DNA from 4 places in the Cytobacillus sp. FSL W8-0315 genome. Region 4 is predicted to be linked to each of the others. Evidence: a T-box and tRNA genes for the amino acid it is inferred to sense, from the RefSeq annotation. Region 4 holds a T-box; the other regions hold tRNA genes.
What was found. The T-box of region 4 lies ahead of serS (serine--tRNA ligase). A T-box ahead of a tRNA ligase gene usually reads a tRNA of that ligase, here a tRNA-Ser.
Positions count from the first base shown of each region.

Region 1: it has a tRNA-Ser gene. The T-box ahead of serS (serine--tRNA ligase) is inferred to sense a tRNA for this amino acid. The anticodon was not compared.
Region 2: it has a tRNA-Ser gene. The T-box ahead of serS (serine--tRNA ligase) is inferred to sense a tRNA for this amino acid. The anticodon was not compared.
Region 3: it has a tRNA-Ser gene. The T-box ahead of serS (serine--tRNA ligase) is inferred to sense a tRNA for this amino acid. The anticodon was not compared.

Region 1 is NZ_JBBOOC010000001.1:239,980-243,159, reverse strand. It holds rRNA gene MKY20_RS01505 (23S ribosomal RNA) at 1-664, shown strand, start outside; rRNA gene rrf (5S ribosomal RNA) at 868-984, shown strand; tRNA gene MKY20_RS01495 (tRNA-Glu) at 1,008-1,082, shown strand; tRNA gene MKY20_RS01490 (tRNA-Val) at 1,087-1,162, shown strand; tRNA gene MKY20_RS01485 (tRNA-Lys) at 1,337-1,412, shown strand; tRNA gene MKY20_RS01480 (tRNA-Leu) at 1,428-1,512, shown strand; tRNA gene MKY20_RS01475 (tRNA-Gly) at 1,519-1,593, shown strand; tRNA gene MKY20_RS01470 (tRNA-Arg) at 1,601-1,677, shown strand; tRNA gene MKY20_RS01465 (tRNA-Pro) at 1,683-1,759, shown strand; tRNA gene MKY20_RS01460 (tRNA-Ala) at 1,781-1,856, shown strand; tRNA gene MKY20_RS01455 (tRNA-Met) at 1,875-1,951, shown strand; tRNA gene MKY20_RS01450 (tRNA-Ser) at 1,975-2,067, shown strand; tRNA gene MKY20_RS01445 (tRNA-Met) at 2,253-2,326, shown strand; tRNA gene MKY20_RS01440 (tRNA-Asp) at 2,330-2,406, shown strand; tRNA gene MKY20_RS01435 (tRNA-Phe) at 2,432-2,507, shown strand; tRNA gene MKY20_RS01430 (tRNA-Tyr) at 2,530-2,613, shown strand; tRNA gene MKY20_RS01425 (tRNA-Trp) at 2,621-2,694, shown strand; tRNA gene MKY20_RS01420 (tRNA-His) at 2,706-2,781, shown strand; tRNA gene MKY20_RS01415 (tRNA-Gln) at 2,807-2,881, shown strand; tRNA gene MKY20_RS01410 (tRNA-Cys) at 2,889-2,962, shown strand; tRNA gene MKY20_RS01405 (tRNA-Gly) at 2,977-3,050, shown strand; tRNA gene MKY20_RS01400 (tRNA-Ile) at 3,057-3,133, shown strand.
Region 2 is NZ_JBBOOC010000001.1:1,538,487-1,541,666, reverse strand. It holds gene glgB (1,4-alpha-glucan branching enzyme) at 1-351, opposite strand, end outside; gene MKY20_RS07940 (hypothetical protein) at 575-772, shown strand; tRNA gene MKY20_RS07935 (tRNA-Glu) at 860-931, opposite strand; tRNA gene MKY20_RS07930 (tRNA-Ser) at 936-1,026, opposite strand; tRNA gene MKY20_RS07925 (tRNA-Asn) at 1,032-1,106, opposite strand; tRNA gene MKY20_RS07920 (tRNA-Ile) at 1,121-1,197, opposite strand; tRNA gene MKY20_RS07915 (tRNA-Gly) at 1,202-1,275, opposite strand; tRNA gene MKY20_RS07910 (tRNA-Phe) at 1,290-1,365, opposite strand; tRNA gene MKY20_RS07905 (tRNA-Asp) at 1,391-1,467, opposite strand; tRNA gene MKY20_RS07900 (tRNA-Met) at 1,471-1,544, opposite strand; tRNA gene MKY20_RS07895 (tRNA-Ser) at 1,563-1,655, opposite strand; tRNA gene MKY20_RS07890 (tRNA-Ile) at 1,669-1,745, opposite strand; tRNA gene MKY20_RS07885 (tRNA-Met) at 1,763-1,839, opposite strand; tRNA gene MKY20_RS07880 (tRNA-Ala) at 1,858-1,933, opposite strand; tRNA gene MKY20_RS07875 (tRNA-Pro) at 1,943-2,019, opposite strand; tRNA gene MKY20_RS07870 (tRNA-Arg) at 2,027-2,103, opposite strand; tRNA gene MKY20_RS07865 (tRNA-Leu) at 2,119-2,207, opposite strand; tRNA gene MKY20_RS07860 (tRNA-Gly) at 2,214-2,288, opposite strand; tRNA gene MKY20_RS07855 (tRNA-Leu) at 2,297-2,381, opposite strand; tRNA gene MKY20_RS07850 (tRNA-Lys) at 2,397-2,472, opposite strand; tRNA gene MKY20_RS07845 (tRNA-Thr) at 2,616-2,691, opposite strand; tRNA gene MKY20_RS07840 (tRNA-Val) at 2,712-2,787, opposite strand; rRNA gene rrf (5S ribosomal RNA) at 2,797-2,913, opposite strand; rRNA gene MKY20_RS07830 (23S ribosomal RNA) at 3,041-3,180, opposite strand, start outside.
Region 3 is NZ_JBBOOC010000003.1:312,852-316,031, forward strand. It holds rRNA gene MKY20_RS27335 (23S ribosomal RNA) at 1-724, shown strand, start outside; rRNA gene rrf (5S ribosomal RNA) at 911-1,027, shown strand; tRNA gene MKY20_RS27345 (tRNA-Asn) at 1,048-1,122, shown strand; tRNA gene MKY20_RS27350 (tRNA-Ser) at 1,126-1,216, shown strand; tRNA gene MKY20_RS27355 (tRNA-Glu) at 1,233-1,307, shown strand; tRNA gene MKY20_RS27360 (tRNA-Val) at 1,312-1,387, shown strand; tRNA gene MKY20_RS27365 (tRNA-Met) at 1,397-1,470, shown strand; tRNA gene MKY20_RS27370 (tRNA-Asp) at 1,474-1,550, shown strand; tRNA gene MKY20_RS27375 (tRNA-Phe) at 1,574-1,646, shown strand; tRNA gene MKY20_RS27380 (tRNA-Thr) at 1,665-1,740, shown strand; tRNA gene MKY20_RS27385 (tRNA-Tyr) at 1,758-1,841, shown strand; tRNA gene MKY20_RS27390 (tRNA-Trp) at 1,849-1,922, shown strand; tRNA gene MKY20_RS27395 (tRNA-His) at 1,934-2,009, shown strand; tRNA gene MKY20_RS27400 (tRNA-Gln) at 2,068-2,142, shown strand; tRNA gene MKY20_RS27405 (tRNA-Gly) at 2,147-2,221, shown strand; tRNA gene MKY20_RS27410 (tRNA-Cys) at 2,240-2,313, shown strand; tRNA gene MKY20_RS27415 (tRNA-Leu) at 2,342-2,430, shown strand; tRNA gene MKY20_RS27420 (tRNA-Leu) at 2,454-2,535, shown strand.
Region 4 is NZ_JBBOOC010000001.1:700,383-703,562, forward strand. It holds gene serS (serine--tRNA ligase) at 73-1,350, opposite strand; T-box leader at 1,403-1,627, opposite strand; gene pdxT (pyridoxal 5'-phosphate synthase glutaminase subunit PdxT) at 1,689-2,276, opposite strand; gene pdxS (pyridoxal 5'-phosphate synthase lyase subunit PdxS) at 2,289-3,170, opposite strand.

The sequences.
Region 1 (3,180 bases), 460 kb from region 4:
GGGCAGTTTGACTGGGGCGGTCGCCTCCTAAAAAGTAACGGAGGCGCCCAAAGGTTCCCTCAGAATGGTTGGAAATCATTCGCAGAGTGTAAAGGCACAAGGGAGCTTGACTGCGAGACCTACAAGTCGAGCAGGGACGAAAGTCGGGCTTAGTGATCCGGTGGTTCCGCATGGAAGGGCCATCGCTCAACGGATAAAAGCTACCCCGGGGATAACAGGCTTATCTCCCCCAAGAGTCCACATCGACGGGGAGGTTTGGCACCTCGATGTCGGCTCATCGCATCCTGGGGCTGTAGTCGGTCCCAAGGGTTGGGCTGTTCGCCCATTAAAGCGGTACGCGAGCTGGGTTCAGAACGTCGTGAGACAGTTCGGTCCCTATCCGTCGTGGGCGCAGGAAATTTGAGAGGAGCTGTCCTTAGTACGAGAGGACCGGGATGGACGCACCGCTGGTGTACCAGTTGTCTTGCCAAAGGCATCGCTGGGTAGCTATGTGCGGAAGGGATAAGTGCTGAAAGCATCTAAGCATGAAGCCCCCCTCGAGATGAGATTTCCCATAGCGTCAAGCTAGTAAGATCCCTGAAAGATGATCAGGTTGATAGGTCAGAGGTGGAAGCGTGGCGACATGTGGAGCTGACTGATACTAATCGATCGAGGACTTAACCAAAACGAAAAGCGGAGGCGACTGTTCAACTTCGAGAGACGTTGGAGAGCCGGCCATTCAAATCCTGGTTTTGGGATTTGGAGGGACGGATCGAAACGGCCGAGAAGTTAGGAGCCGAAGCTAGACAAGTCATTGGTGAATACTCGGCAAATGCTTCTTCATGCATTATCTAGTTTTGAGGGAACGAAGTTTCTTCAACCAAATAGTCCGGTGGCGATAGCGAGAAGGTCACACCCGTTCCCATACCGAACACGGAAGTTAAGCTTCTCAGCGCCGATGGTAGTTAGGGGCTGTCCCCTTGTGAGAGTAGGACGCTGCCGGGCACCCTAATTGGGTAATTATATATGGCCCCTTGGTCAAGCGGTTAAGACACCGCCCTTTCACGGCGGTAACACGGGTTCGAATCCCGTAGGGGTCACCATTTTGGAGGATTAGCTCAGCTGGGAGAGCATCTGCCTTACAAGCAGAGGGTCGGCGGTTCGATCCCGTCATCCTCCACCATAACTTTTGAAAAAGCTATTTGCTACTCTTAAGGTATGAGCCATTAGCTCAGTCGGTAGAGCAGATTGCAGCATCAGTGAGACTCTTCACCCGAATAGCAATCTGTGACAAAGCGGTTTAGCTTTGGAACATCTGACTGTACTTATCAGAATTTAGGAAGTCTCATAAAAGTATGAGCCATTAGCTCAGTCGGTAGAGCATCTGACTTTTAATCAGAGGGTCGAAGGTTCGAGTCCTTCATGGCTCACCATTTTAATTTCATATTGCGGGTGTGGCGGAATTGGCAGACGCACCAGACTTAGGATCTGGCGCCGCAAGGCGTGGGGGTTCGACTCCCTTCACCCGCACCATTTTAAGCGGAAGTAGTTCAGTGGTAGAACATCACCTTGCCAAGGTGGGGGTCGCGGGTTCGAATCCCGTCTTCCGCTCCATTATTTTGCGCCCGTAGCTCAATTGGATAGAGCGTTTGACTACGGATCAAAAGGTTAGGGGTTCGACTCCTCTCGGGCGCGCCATATTACGGGGAGTAGCTCAGCTTGGTAGAGCACTTGGTTTGGGACCAAGGGGTCGCAGGTTCGAATCCTGTCTTCCCGACCAGGGACACTTCTTTTATTACATGGGGCCTTAGCTCAGCTGGGAGAGCGCCTGCTTTGCACGCAGGAGGTCAGCGGTTCGATCCCGCTAGGCTCCACCATATATATTTAGTCACATTGGCGGTGTAGCTCAGCTGGCTAGAGCGTACGGTTCATACCCGTGAGGTCGGGGGTTCGATCCCCTCCGCCGCTACCAATATGCTTATTTTGTATCATATCGGAGGAATACCCAAGTCCGGCTGAAGGGATCGGTCTTGAAAACCGACAGGCGGGTCAAACCGCGCAGGGGTTCGAATCCCCTTTCCTCCTCCATATTTTATTTAATAATACTATCGCGGGGTGGAGCACGACCGAATAATCTTCGAAGGAATTACTTCAGCGCACCGATTGAGTTGCTGCTTGGATAATCTTTCTGAAATCGGGGCGGTACTTCATTGAATAAGCTGCGAGATGAAATGCTAGATGTGAGCATAGAATAATCACATTAATAATACTATCGCGGGGTGGAGCAGTCCGGTAGCTCGTCGGGCTCATAACCCGAAGGTCGCAGGTTCAAATCCTGCCCCCGCAATCTGGTCCGGTAGTTCAGTTGGTTAGAATGCCTGCCTGTCACGCAGGAGGTCGCGGGTTCGAGTCCCGTCCGGACCGCCATTTTTACAAAAAATAAATAATATGTGGCTCAGTAGCTCAGTCGGTAGAGCAAAGGACTGAAAATCCTTGTGTCGGCGGTTCGATTCCGTCCTGAGCCACCATTTCCTAAGTCTTATCAGACGTGGAGGGGTAGCGAAGTGGCTAAACGCGGCGGACTGTAAATCCGCTCCTTCGGGTTCGGCAGTTCGAATCTGCCCCCCTCCACCATTTATATAGGGGTATAGTTTAATGGTAAAACGAAGGTCTCCAAAACCTTTGATGTGGGTTCGATTCCTGCTACCCCTGCCAGTAGGATAGTGGCGGTTGTGGCGAAGTGGTTAACGCATCGGATTGTGGCTCCGACACTCGTGGGTTCGATTCCCATCAATCGCCCCATTATTCTTTTTGACAGCAATATTATTGGGCTATAGCCAAGCGGTAAGGCACCGGACTTTGACTCCGTCACTCGCAGGTTCGAATCCTGCTAGCCCAGCCATTTTTAAGGCAGCATAGCCAAGTGGTAAGGCAGAGGTCTGCAAAACCTCCATCCCCGGTTCAAATCCGGGTGTTGCCTCCAAACCATAATCATATGCGGGTGTAGTTTAGTGGTAAAACCTCAGCCTTCCAAGCTGATGATGAGGGTTCGATTCCCTTCACCCGCTCCAACATATGGGCCTATAGCTCAGCTGGTTAGAGCGCACGCCTGATAAGCGTGAGGTCGATGGTTCGAGTCCATTTAGGCCCACCATTATACATACCATTTTCAAACTAATTCCAATAGGAGTTAGTTTTTTT
Region 2 (3,180 bases), 840 kb from region 4:
GGGCCTTACTTCTGAAAAAAAGCTATAAGGATCAGCCTTTAATACCACATCCCCTTTCTTTGTTTCAATTTCATACTTATACAAGGCACCTTCCATGTTTCCATCCAGCTGAATAAACCAGACACCTTCATTATTCACTCTATGTAAGGTATAGCCTTCTCCATTCCAATCATTAAAATCACCGACTAATCTGATAATTTCAGCGTTCGGTGCCCATACGCAAAAACGGGTAATCACTTCTCCGCCATTTGAAACTACATGTGCACCAAATAACTGGTGACTCTCATAATATGTCCCTTCATGGAACAAATGCAGCTGGTAATCGGTTGGAACCAAAGTATCCACTACCATCCTTCTCCCCACCCAGTGTCGTTTCTTTTGACTTTCCTGTTATATTCGTGAGACGTGAGAAAAATCCTTGTAAAAGTTTTTTTAATTTTATGACAACAACATTCAAATCCCGTTAAAAACCGATAGCATTCTGCCCAATTTAACAGTCTTCGACATAATCTCCGGTAAACTTAGACAAAATAAAACAAAGTATGCAAGCAAAAAATGAAAGGAGAATAATATTTTGAGCAATAAAGAAGAGGAATTTTTATTAAACGAGGCATCAAAAGATGAAATAAGAATTCCGATATTTGAAGCACCGGATGGAAAGATTATGGCCACAGGGGATATGTTTAGAGGTCCCTATACGGGAATATCTTCTGAAATCGATTTGAATAATCCAGGCAATAAATTAAGCAAGGAAGAAGAGAGGTTTGATTAAAAAACAGAGAAGCAACTAACCGAGGGCAGGCTGGAACAGAAAAGACAACAAAAAAGCTGCCAACAAATTGTTGACAGCTTTTTTGTATGACCCCTACGGGATTCGAACCCGTGTTACCGCCGTGAAAGGGCGGTGTCTTAACCGCTTGACCAAGGGGCCAATATGGCGGAGAAGGAGGGATTTGAACCCTCGCGCCGGTTACCCGACCTACACCCTTAGCAGGGGCGCCTCTTCAGCCACTTGAGTACTTCCCCATATATGGCTCCGCAGGTAGGATTCGAACCTACGACCGTTCGGTTAACAGCCGAATGCTCTACCACTGAGCTACTGCGGAACAATAATATAAAATGGTGGGCCTAAATGGACTCGAACCATCGACCTCACGCTTATCAGGCGTGCGCTCTAACCAGCTGAGCTATAGGCCCATTTTGGAGCGGGTGAAGGGAATCGAACCCTCATCATCAGCTTGGAAGGCTGAGGTTTTACCACTAAACTACACCCGCATAAGGTTCTAAAATGGTGGCTCAGGACGGAATCGAACCGCCGACACAAGGATTTTCAGTCCTTTGCTCTACCGACTGAGCTACTGAGCCATATATTATTTATTTTTTGTAAAAATGGCGGTCCGGACGGGACTCGAACCCGCGACCTCCTGCGTGACAGGCAGGCATTCTAACCAACTGAACTACCGGACCAGATTGCGGGGGCAGGATTTGAACCTGCGACCTTCGGGTTATGAGCCCGACGAGCTACCGGACTGCTCCACCCCGCGATAATATTATTAAATATATGGAGGAGGAAAGGGGATTCGAACCCCTGCGCGGTTTGACCCGCCTGTCGGTTTTCAAGACCGATCCCTTCAGCCGGACTTGGGTATTCCTCCGTAGAAATGAAAGTGGTGGACCTTGTAGGACTCGAACCTACGACCGGACGGTTATGAGCCGTCTGCTCTAACCAGCTGAGCTAAAGGTCCAGCATCGATGAATTAAATGGTAGCGGCGGAGGGGATCGAACCCCCGACCTCACGGGTATGAACCGTACGCTCTAGCCAGCTGAGCTACACCGCCGAAGTGTTAAAATATTTATGGTGGAGCCTAGCGGGATCGAACCGCTGACCTCCTGCGTGCAAAGCAGGCGCTCTCCCAGCTGAGCTAAGGCCCCAATAATAAATGGTCGGGAAGACAGGATTCGAACCTGCGACCCCTTGGTCCCAAACCAAGTGCTCTACCAAGCTGAGCTACTCCCCGTATATAATGGCGCGCCCGAGAGGAGTCGAACCCCTAACCTTTTGATCCGTAGTCAAACGCTCTATCCAATTGAGCTACGGGCGCAATGTTAAATTCTACTGGTGCCGAGGACCGGAATCGAACCGGTACGGTAGTCACCTACCGCAGGATTTTAAGTCCTGTGCGTCTGCCAGTTCCGCCACCCCGGCAATAAATGGAGCGGAAGACGGGATTCGAACCCGCGACCCCCACCTTGGCAAGGTGATGTTCTACCACTGAACTACTTCCGCATAAAGAATGGTGCGGGTGAAGGGAGTCGAACCCCCACGCCTTGCGGCGCCAGATCCTAAGTCTGGTGCGTCTGCCAATTCCGCCACACCCGCAATATGAAATTAAAATGGTGAGCCATGAAGGACTCGAACCTTCGACCCTCTGATTAAAAGTCAGATGCTCTACCGACTGAGCTAATGGCTCATAATTTTATGAGACTACCTAAAGCCTGTTATGTGCAGTCAGATGTTCCAAAGCTAAACGCTTTGTCACAGATTGCTATTCGGATGTAGAAATTCACTGATGCTGCAATCTGCTCTACCGACTGAGCTAATGGCTCGTTGAAATGGTGCCGGCGAGAGGACTTGAACCCCCAACCTACTGATTACAAGTCAGTTGCTCTACCAATTGAGCTACACCGGCAGCTTGTACATTTAAATTAATGGTGGAGGATGACGGGATCGAACCGCCGACCCTCTGCTTGTAAGGCAGATGCTCTCCCAGCTGAGCTAATCCTCCATTATTAACGCCCGGCAGCGTCCTACTCTCACAAGGGGACAGCCCCTAACTACCATCGGCGCTGAGAAGCTTAACTTCCGTGTTCGGTATGGGAACGGGTGTGACCTTCTCGCTATCGCCACCAGACTATTTTCCAAAGACAAGTTTTATTATACCGTCTTTTTAGGATTTTTCAAGAGAAAATTTCATATTTTTCATTCTCTCAAAACTAGATAATGCATGAAGAAGCATTTGCCGAGTATTCACCAATGACTTGGTTAAGTCCTCGATCGATTAGTATCAGTCAGCTCCACATGTCGCCACGCTTCCACCTCTGACCTATCAACCTGATCATCTTTCAGGGATCTTACTAGCTTGACGCTATGGGAAATCTCATCTCGAGGGGGGCTTCAT
Region 3 (3,180 bases), on a different contig from region 4:
CCCTGGCTGTATTGAAATTCTAACCCGCGCCCCTTATCGGGGCGGGAGACAGTGTCAGGTGGGCAGTTTGACTGGGGCGGTCGCCTCCTAAAAAGTAACGGAGGCGCCCAAAGGTTCCCTCAGAATGGTTGGAAATCATTCGCAGAGTGTAAAGGCACAAGGGAGCTTGACTGCGAGACCTACAAGTCGAGCAGGGACGAAAGTCGGGCTTAGTGATCCGGTGGTTCCGCATGGAAGGGCCATCGCTCAACGGATAAAAGCTACCCCGGGGATAACAGGCTTATCTCCCCCAAGAGTCCACATCGACGGGGAGGTTTGGCACCTCGATGTCGGCTCATCGCATCCTGGGGCTGTAGTCGGTCCCAAGGGTTGGGCTGTTCGCCCATTAAAGCGGTACGCGAGCTGGGTTCAGAACGTCGTGAGACAGTTCGGTCCCTATCCGTCGTGGGCGCAGGAAATTTGAGAGGAGCTGTCCTTAGTACGAGAGGACCGGGATGGACGCACCGCTGGTGTACCAGTTGTCTTGCCAAAGGCATCGCTGGGTAGCTATGTGCGGAAGGGATAAGTGCTGAAAGCATCTAAGCATGAAGCCCCCCTCGAGATGAGATTTCCCATAGCGTCAAGCTAGTAAGATCCCTGAAAGATGATCAGGTTGATAGGTCAGAGGTGGAAGCGTGGCGACATGTGGAGCTGACTGATACTAATCGATCGAGGACTTAACCAAAACGAAAAGCGGAGGCGACTGTTCAACTTCGAGAGAAGTTAGGAGCCGAAGCTAGACAAGTTATTGGTGAATACTCGGCAAATTCTTCTTCATACATTATCTAGTTTTGAGGGAACGAAAAATAGTAAATTTCCTCTTGAAAAATGATAAAAAGACGGTATAATAATACTTGTCTTTGAAAAATAGTCTGGTGGCGATAGCGAGAAGGTCACACCCGTTCCCATACCGAACACGGAAGTTAAGCTTCTCAGCGCCAATGGTAGTTAGGGGCTGTCCCCTTGTGAGAGTAGGACGCTGCCGGGCTGTTTTACAAATATCACTATTCCGCAGTAGCTCAGTGGTAGAGCATTCGGCTGTTAACCGAACGGTCGTAGGTTCGAATCCTACCTGCGGAGCCAAATGGAGAGCTGTCCGAGTGGCCGAAGGAGCACGATTGGAAATCGTGTATACGCTAACCGCGTATCAAGGGTTCAAATCCCTTGCTCTCCGCCATTATTAATTCTATATTGGCCCCTTGGTCAAGCGGTTAAGACACCGCCCTTTCACGGCGGTAACACGGGTTCGAATCCCGTAGGGGTCACCATAATGGAGGATTAGCTCAGCTGGGAGAGCATCTGCCTTACAAGCAGAGGGTCGGCGGTTCGATCCCGTCATCCTCCACCATATTATTGTCGCGGGGTGGAGCAGTCCGGTAGCTCGTCGGGCTCATAACCCGAAGGTCGCAGGTTCAAATCCTGCCCCCGCAATTTGGTCCGGTAGTTCAGTTGGTTAGAATGCCTGCCTGTCACGCAGGAGGTCGCGGGTTCGAGTCCCGTCCGGACCGCCATTTTTACAATATTAATAATATTTGGCTCAGTAGCTCAGTCGGTAGAGCAAAGGACTGAAAATCCTTGTGTCGGCGGTTCGATTCCGTCCTGAGCCACCTTTACTGAATTGATTTGCCGGTGTAGCTCAATTGGTAGAGCAACTGACTTGTAATCAGTAGGTTGGGGGTTCAAGTCCTCTCGCCGGCACCATTTTTTTATGTTAATATGGAGGGGTAGCGAAGTGGCTAAACGCGGCGGACTGTAAATCCGCTCCTTCGGGTTCGGCAGTTCGAATCTGCCCCCCTCCACCATTTATATAGGGGTATAGTTTAATGGTAAAACGAAGGTCTCCAAAACCTTTGATGTGGGTTCGATTCCTACTACCCCTGCCAATTTTATAATGGCGGCTGTGGCGAAGTGGTTAACGCATCGGATTGTGGCTCCGACACTCGTGGGTTCGATTCCCATCAGTCGCCCCATAATTTTAAAGTAACAGTACGAGTATAACTCTCATATAAATGTAATATGAACGATCAATGGGCTATAGCCAAGCGGTAAGGCACCGGACTTTGACTCCGTCACTCGCAGGTTCGAATCCTGCTAGCCCAGCCATTTTGCGGAAGTAGTTCAGTGGTAGAACATCACCTTGCCAAGGTGGGGGTCGCGGGTTCGAATCCCGTCTTCCGCTCCAGAATAAACTTCAATTTATGGCGGCATAGCCAAGTGGTAAGGCAGAGGTCTGCAAAACCTTTACCACCGGTTCGAATCCGGTTGCCGCCTCCATAATCTAAATCTTGATTCGCTGATATACGCCGGGGTGGCGGAACTGGCAGACGCACAGGACTTAAAATCCTGCGGTAGGTGACTACCGTACCGGTTCGATTCCGGTCCTCGGCACCACAAGATTTACTACATTTTAATATGCCGGTGTGGCGGAATTGGCAGACGCGCACGACTCAAAATCGTGTTCCTTCTGGAGTGTCGGTTCGACCCCGACCACCGGTATCTAAAAAAAGGTTTCCTAATAGGGAAACCTTTTTTGTTGTTAATTAAAATCTGTGCAAATTTTAAAGCGGAAAGCAAATATCAATGCAGCCCTTCTGCTGATTGTGATGCAAGTTGTTTCAATGCAGGGTTCCGAACGATTCAGAGGGTGGTTTCGAAATGGGGTTCTGAACTGTTCGGAAGTAATTCAAAAGGACATAATTATTGACTTAGCAGGAGGAAAAAAAACGATGTGTCCTAATGTTGTGAATTGAGCGGAACTAATAACTGAAGAGGCGAAAAAGAATCTCTAAATTTCGAAGATGTTATGTGAACGGAACTTATGCACCAAAATAGAGCCAGAAAGATTCGATGACTTTATGTGAACGGAACTAATGAAGCAGAATAGTGCCGTTCAGTTTCAAAGATGTCATGTGAATGGTACTAATGCAAGAGAATAGTGCCGTTCAGTTTCAAAGATGTCACGTGAATGGAACTAATGCAAGTGAATAGTGCCGTTCAGTTTCATGATGTCAAGTGAGCGGAACTAATGCAGCAGAATAAAGCCATTAAGGTTCGATAACCTCAGTGAATGGAACTAATAATTCTGAATAGAGCCCTTCAGTATCGATAGTGTGATCTAAAAGAATCTAATGATGTTTGCTT
Region 4 (3,180 bases):
TATATCATTTCTAAATAGGCATGTCAACATTATTTTTATAAAAAAAAGAGCGGATCAAAACCCGCTCTTCAATTAAGGCTTTATAACTTCGCGATTGCCCATATACGGACGCAATACCTCCGGAATGATGACACTTCCGTCAGCCTGCTGATAATTTTCTAGAATAGCTGCCACCGTGCGGCCGATCGCAAGGCCAGATCCATTCAGTGTGTGCACATGCTCCGGCTTGCCTTTTGCCTCGCGGCGGAAGCGGATATTTGCACGTCTTGCCTGGAATCCTTCAAAGTTACTGCAAGAAGATATTTCTCTATACGTGTTATAGCTTGGAATCCAAACTTCGATATCGTATTTCTTCGCAGCTGTGAATCCAAGATCGCCCGTACACATGCTCATCACACGGTATGGAAGGCCAAGCATCTGAAGGACTTTTTCCGCGTGTCCTGTCAGCTTTTCAAGTTCCTCATAAGACTCTTCTGGCTTAACAAATTTCACAAGCTCGACTTTGTTAAACTGGTGCTGGCGGATAAGCCCGCGAGTGTCACGGCCGGCAGAACCCGCTTCAGAACGGAAGCATGCACTAAATGCCGCATAGTTTATCGGAAGCTCGTCTGCATTCAGAATCTCTTCCCTATGCATATTGGTGACAGGCACCTCAGCGGTTGGAATCAGAAAATAATCTTCGCTTTCAATTAGGAATGCATCTTCCTCGAATTTCGGAAGCTGTCCTGTTCCTGTCATGCTTGCACGGTTAACCATGTACGGAGGAAGAACCTCCTTATAGCCATGCTCGTCTGTGTGCAAATCAAGCATGAAGTTGAATAAGGCTCGCTCAAGGCGGGCACCAAGGCCTTTGTAGAATACAAAGCGGCTGCCTGTTACTTTGCTCGCACGTTCGAAATCAAGGAGATCAAGATCTGTCGCAACATCCCAGTGCGGCTTTGGCTCGAAATCAAATTCACGGACTTCTCCCCATTTGCGGATTTCCACATTATCATCTTCTGTTTCGCCGACAGGCACACTTTCATGCGGAATGTTCGGAATGCTCAGCAGCAATTGGTCCAATTCTTCCTCGACTGTACGGAGCTCCTCATCCAATGCCTTGATTTTATCGCCGACTTCTCTCATTTCAGCGATTAAATGGTCTGCATCCTGCTTTTCGCGCTTTAAGGCAGCCACCTGCTGGGATACTTCATTTCTTTTGCTCTTCAGCTGTTCTGCTTCTACAATTAGCTCACGTCTTTTTACATCCAGATCTTCGAATTTTCCAAGATCGGTTAAATCTTCGCCACGGTGCTGAAGCTTGTTTTTCACTTCTTCAAAATTGGTTCTTAAAAACTTAATGTCCAGCATTTTTTAGTACCTCCTGAAAATAGTTTAAAACACAAAAAACTCCCGTCCCCAAAAAAGGGACGAGAGTTACCCGCGTTGCCACCCTAGTTGAAAGCATGAGCTTTCCACCTTAAATCCATAACGGTTTTAACCGAAAGCATTTACTTTTCCCGAGTAGTACCGGGTGTTCCATGCTTTGCTCGAGGATGGATTCACAGGGTTTATTCACCGGTTTCCACCAGCCACCGGCTCTCTTTTAGAACAAAGTCCTGTTACTAGTTCCTCTCATTGCTTTTCAGCTATAAGAATTTTGTAATTCATAATGTACTACAATTATGTTCCATTTGCAACCAAAATATTCAAATTGTTAATTGCTTGGACTCTTTGATCATTTCAACGAAATAGCCTGTCAGGCGATGGTCATCCGTTAGTTCCGGATGGAATGAGCATCCGAGGAATCTGCCTTCGCGCGCCGCCACAATCCGGCCATTGTGCTTGGCCAGGATTTCAACATTCTCTCCAGCCTCCACAATATGCGGTGCACGAATGAATACAGCTGCAAAATCTTCTGCCACTCCGGCAATATCAACATCCGCCTCGAAGCTTTCGCGCTGGCGGCCAAATGAATTTCTTTCCACCTGGACGTCCATCACACCGATATGCGGTTCATCATAGCCAATGATATTATTCGCAAGAAGAATTAAGCCTGCACATGTCCCGAACATCGGCTTTCCTGATTGCGCAAACTCCTTAAGGCTGTCCATAAAATCATATTTATCAATCAAGCGTCTCATGGTCGTGCTTTCGCCGCCAGGCAAGATAAGCCCGTCTACCTCGTCAAGCTGCTCTTTGCGTTTGATGACTACAGCTTCGGCGCCGGATGCTTCTACAGAAAGAACATGCTCTCTGACCGCGCCCTGCAGCCCTAATACTCCAACCTTTATCATGTTCAATTCTCCTTACCAGCCGCGCTCCTGCATACGAGCTTCAGGAGCCAATGAAGAAATTTCAATTCCCTTCATCGGTGTGCCTAGTTCTTTTGAAAGTTCAGCAATTAATTTGTAGTCCTGGTAATGTGTAGTTGCTTCCACAATGGCACGTGCAAATTTCGCAGGGTTTTCAGATTTGAAGATGCCTGATCCTACGAACACTCCATCAGCACCAAGCTCCATCATTAGAGCTGCATCTGCAGGTGTTGCAACGCCGCCTGCTGCGAAGTTTACGACTGGAAGGCGTCCAAGGCTCTTGATTTCCAAAAGAAGCTCATATGGCGCTCCCAGAAGCTTAGCTTCTGTCATTAATTCATCTTCGTTCATGCCGACAACCTTGCGCACCTGTGCATTCACCTTGCGGATATGGCGGACAGCTTCAACGATGTTTCCAGTTCCAGGCTCACCCTTTGTGCGAAGCATGGAAGCACCTTCACCAATACGGCGTGCTGCTTCGCCTAAGTCACGGCATCCGCAAACGAATGGAACTGTGTAGTCTCTTTTATTAAGATGGTATTCTTCATCAGCAGGAGTTAAAACTTCACTCTCATCTATGTAATCGACACCCATCGCTTCAAGCAGACGAGCTTCTACAATATGGCCGATACGCGCTTTTGCCATTACCGGGATTGAAACTGCACCCATTACTTCTTCCATAATACGCGGATCTGCCATGCGTGCCACACCGCCGGCTGCACGGATATCAGAAGGAACGCGTTCAAGTGCCATAACTGCTACTGCACCAGCTTCTTCTGCGATTTTTGCCTGCTCGGCGTTAACAACGTCCATAATAACGCCGCCTTTTTGCATTTCTGCCATTCCCCGTTTAACACGATCTGTACCTGTCTTCATGTTTATCCCC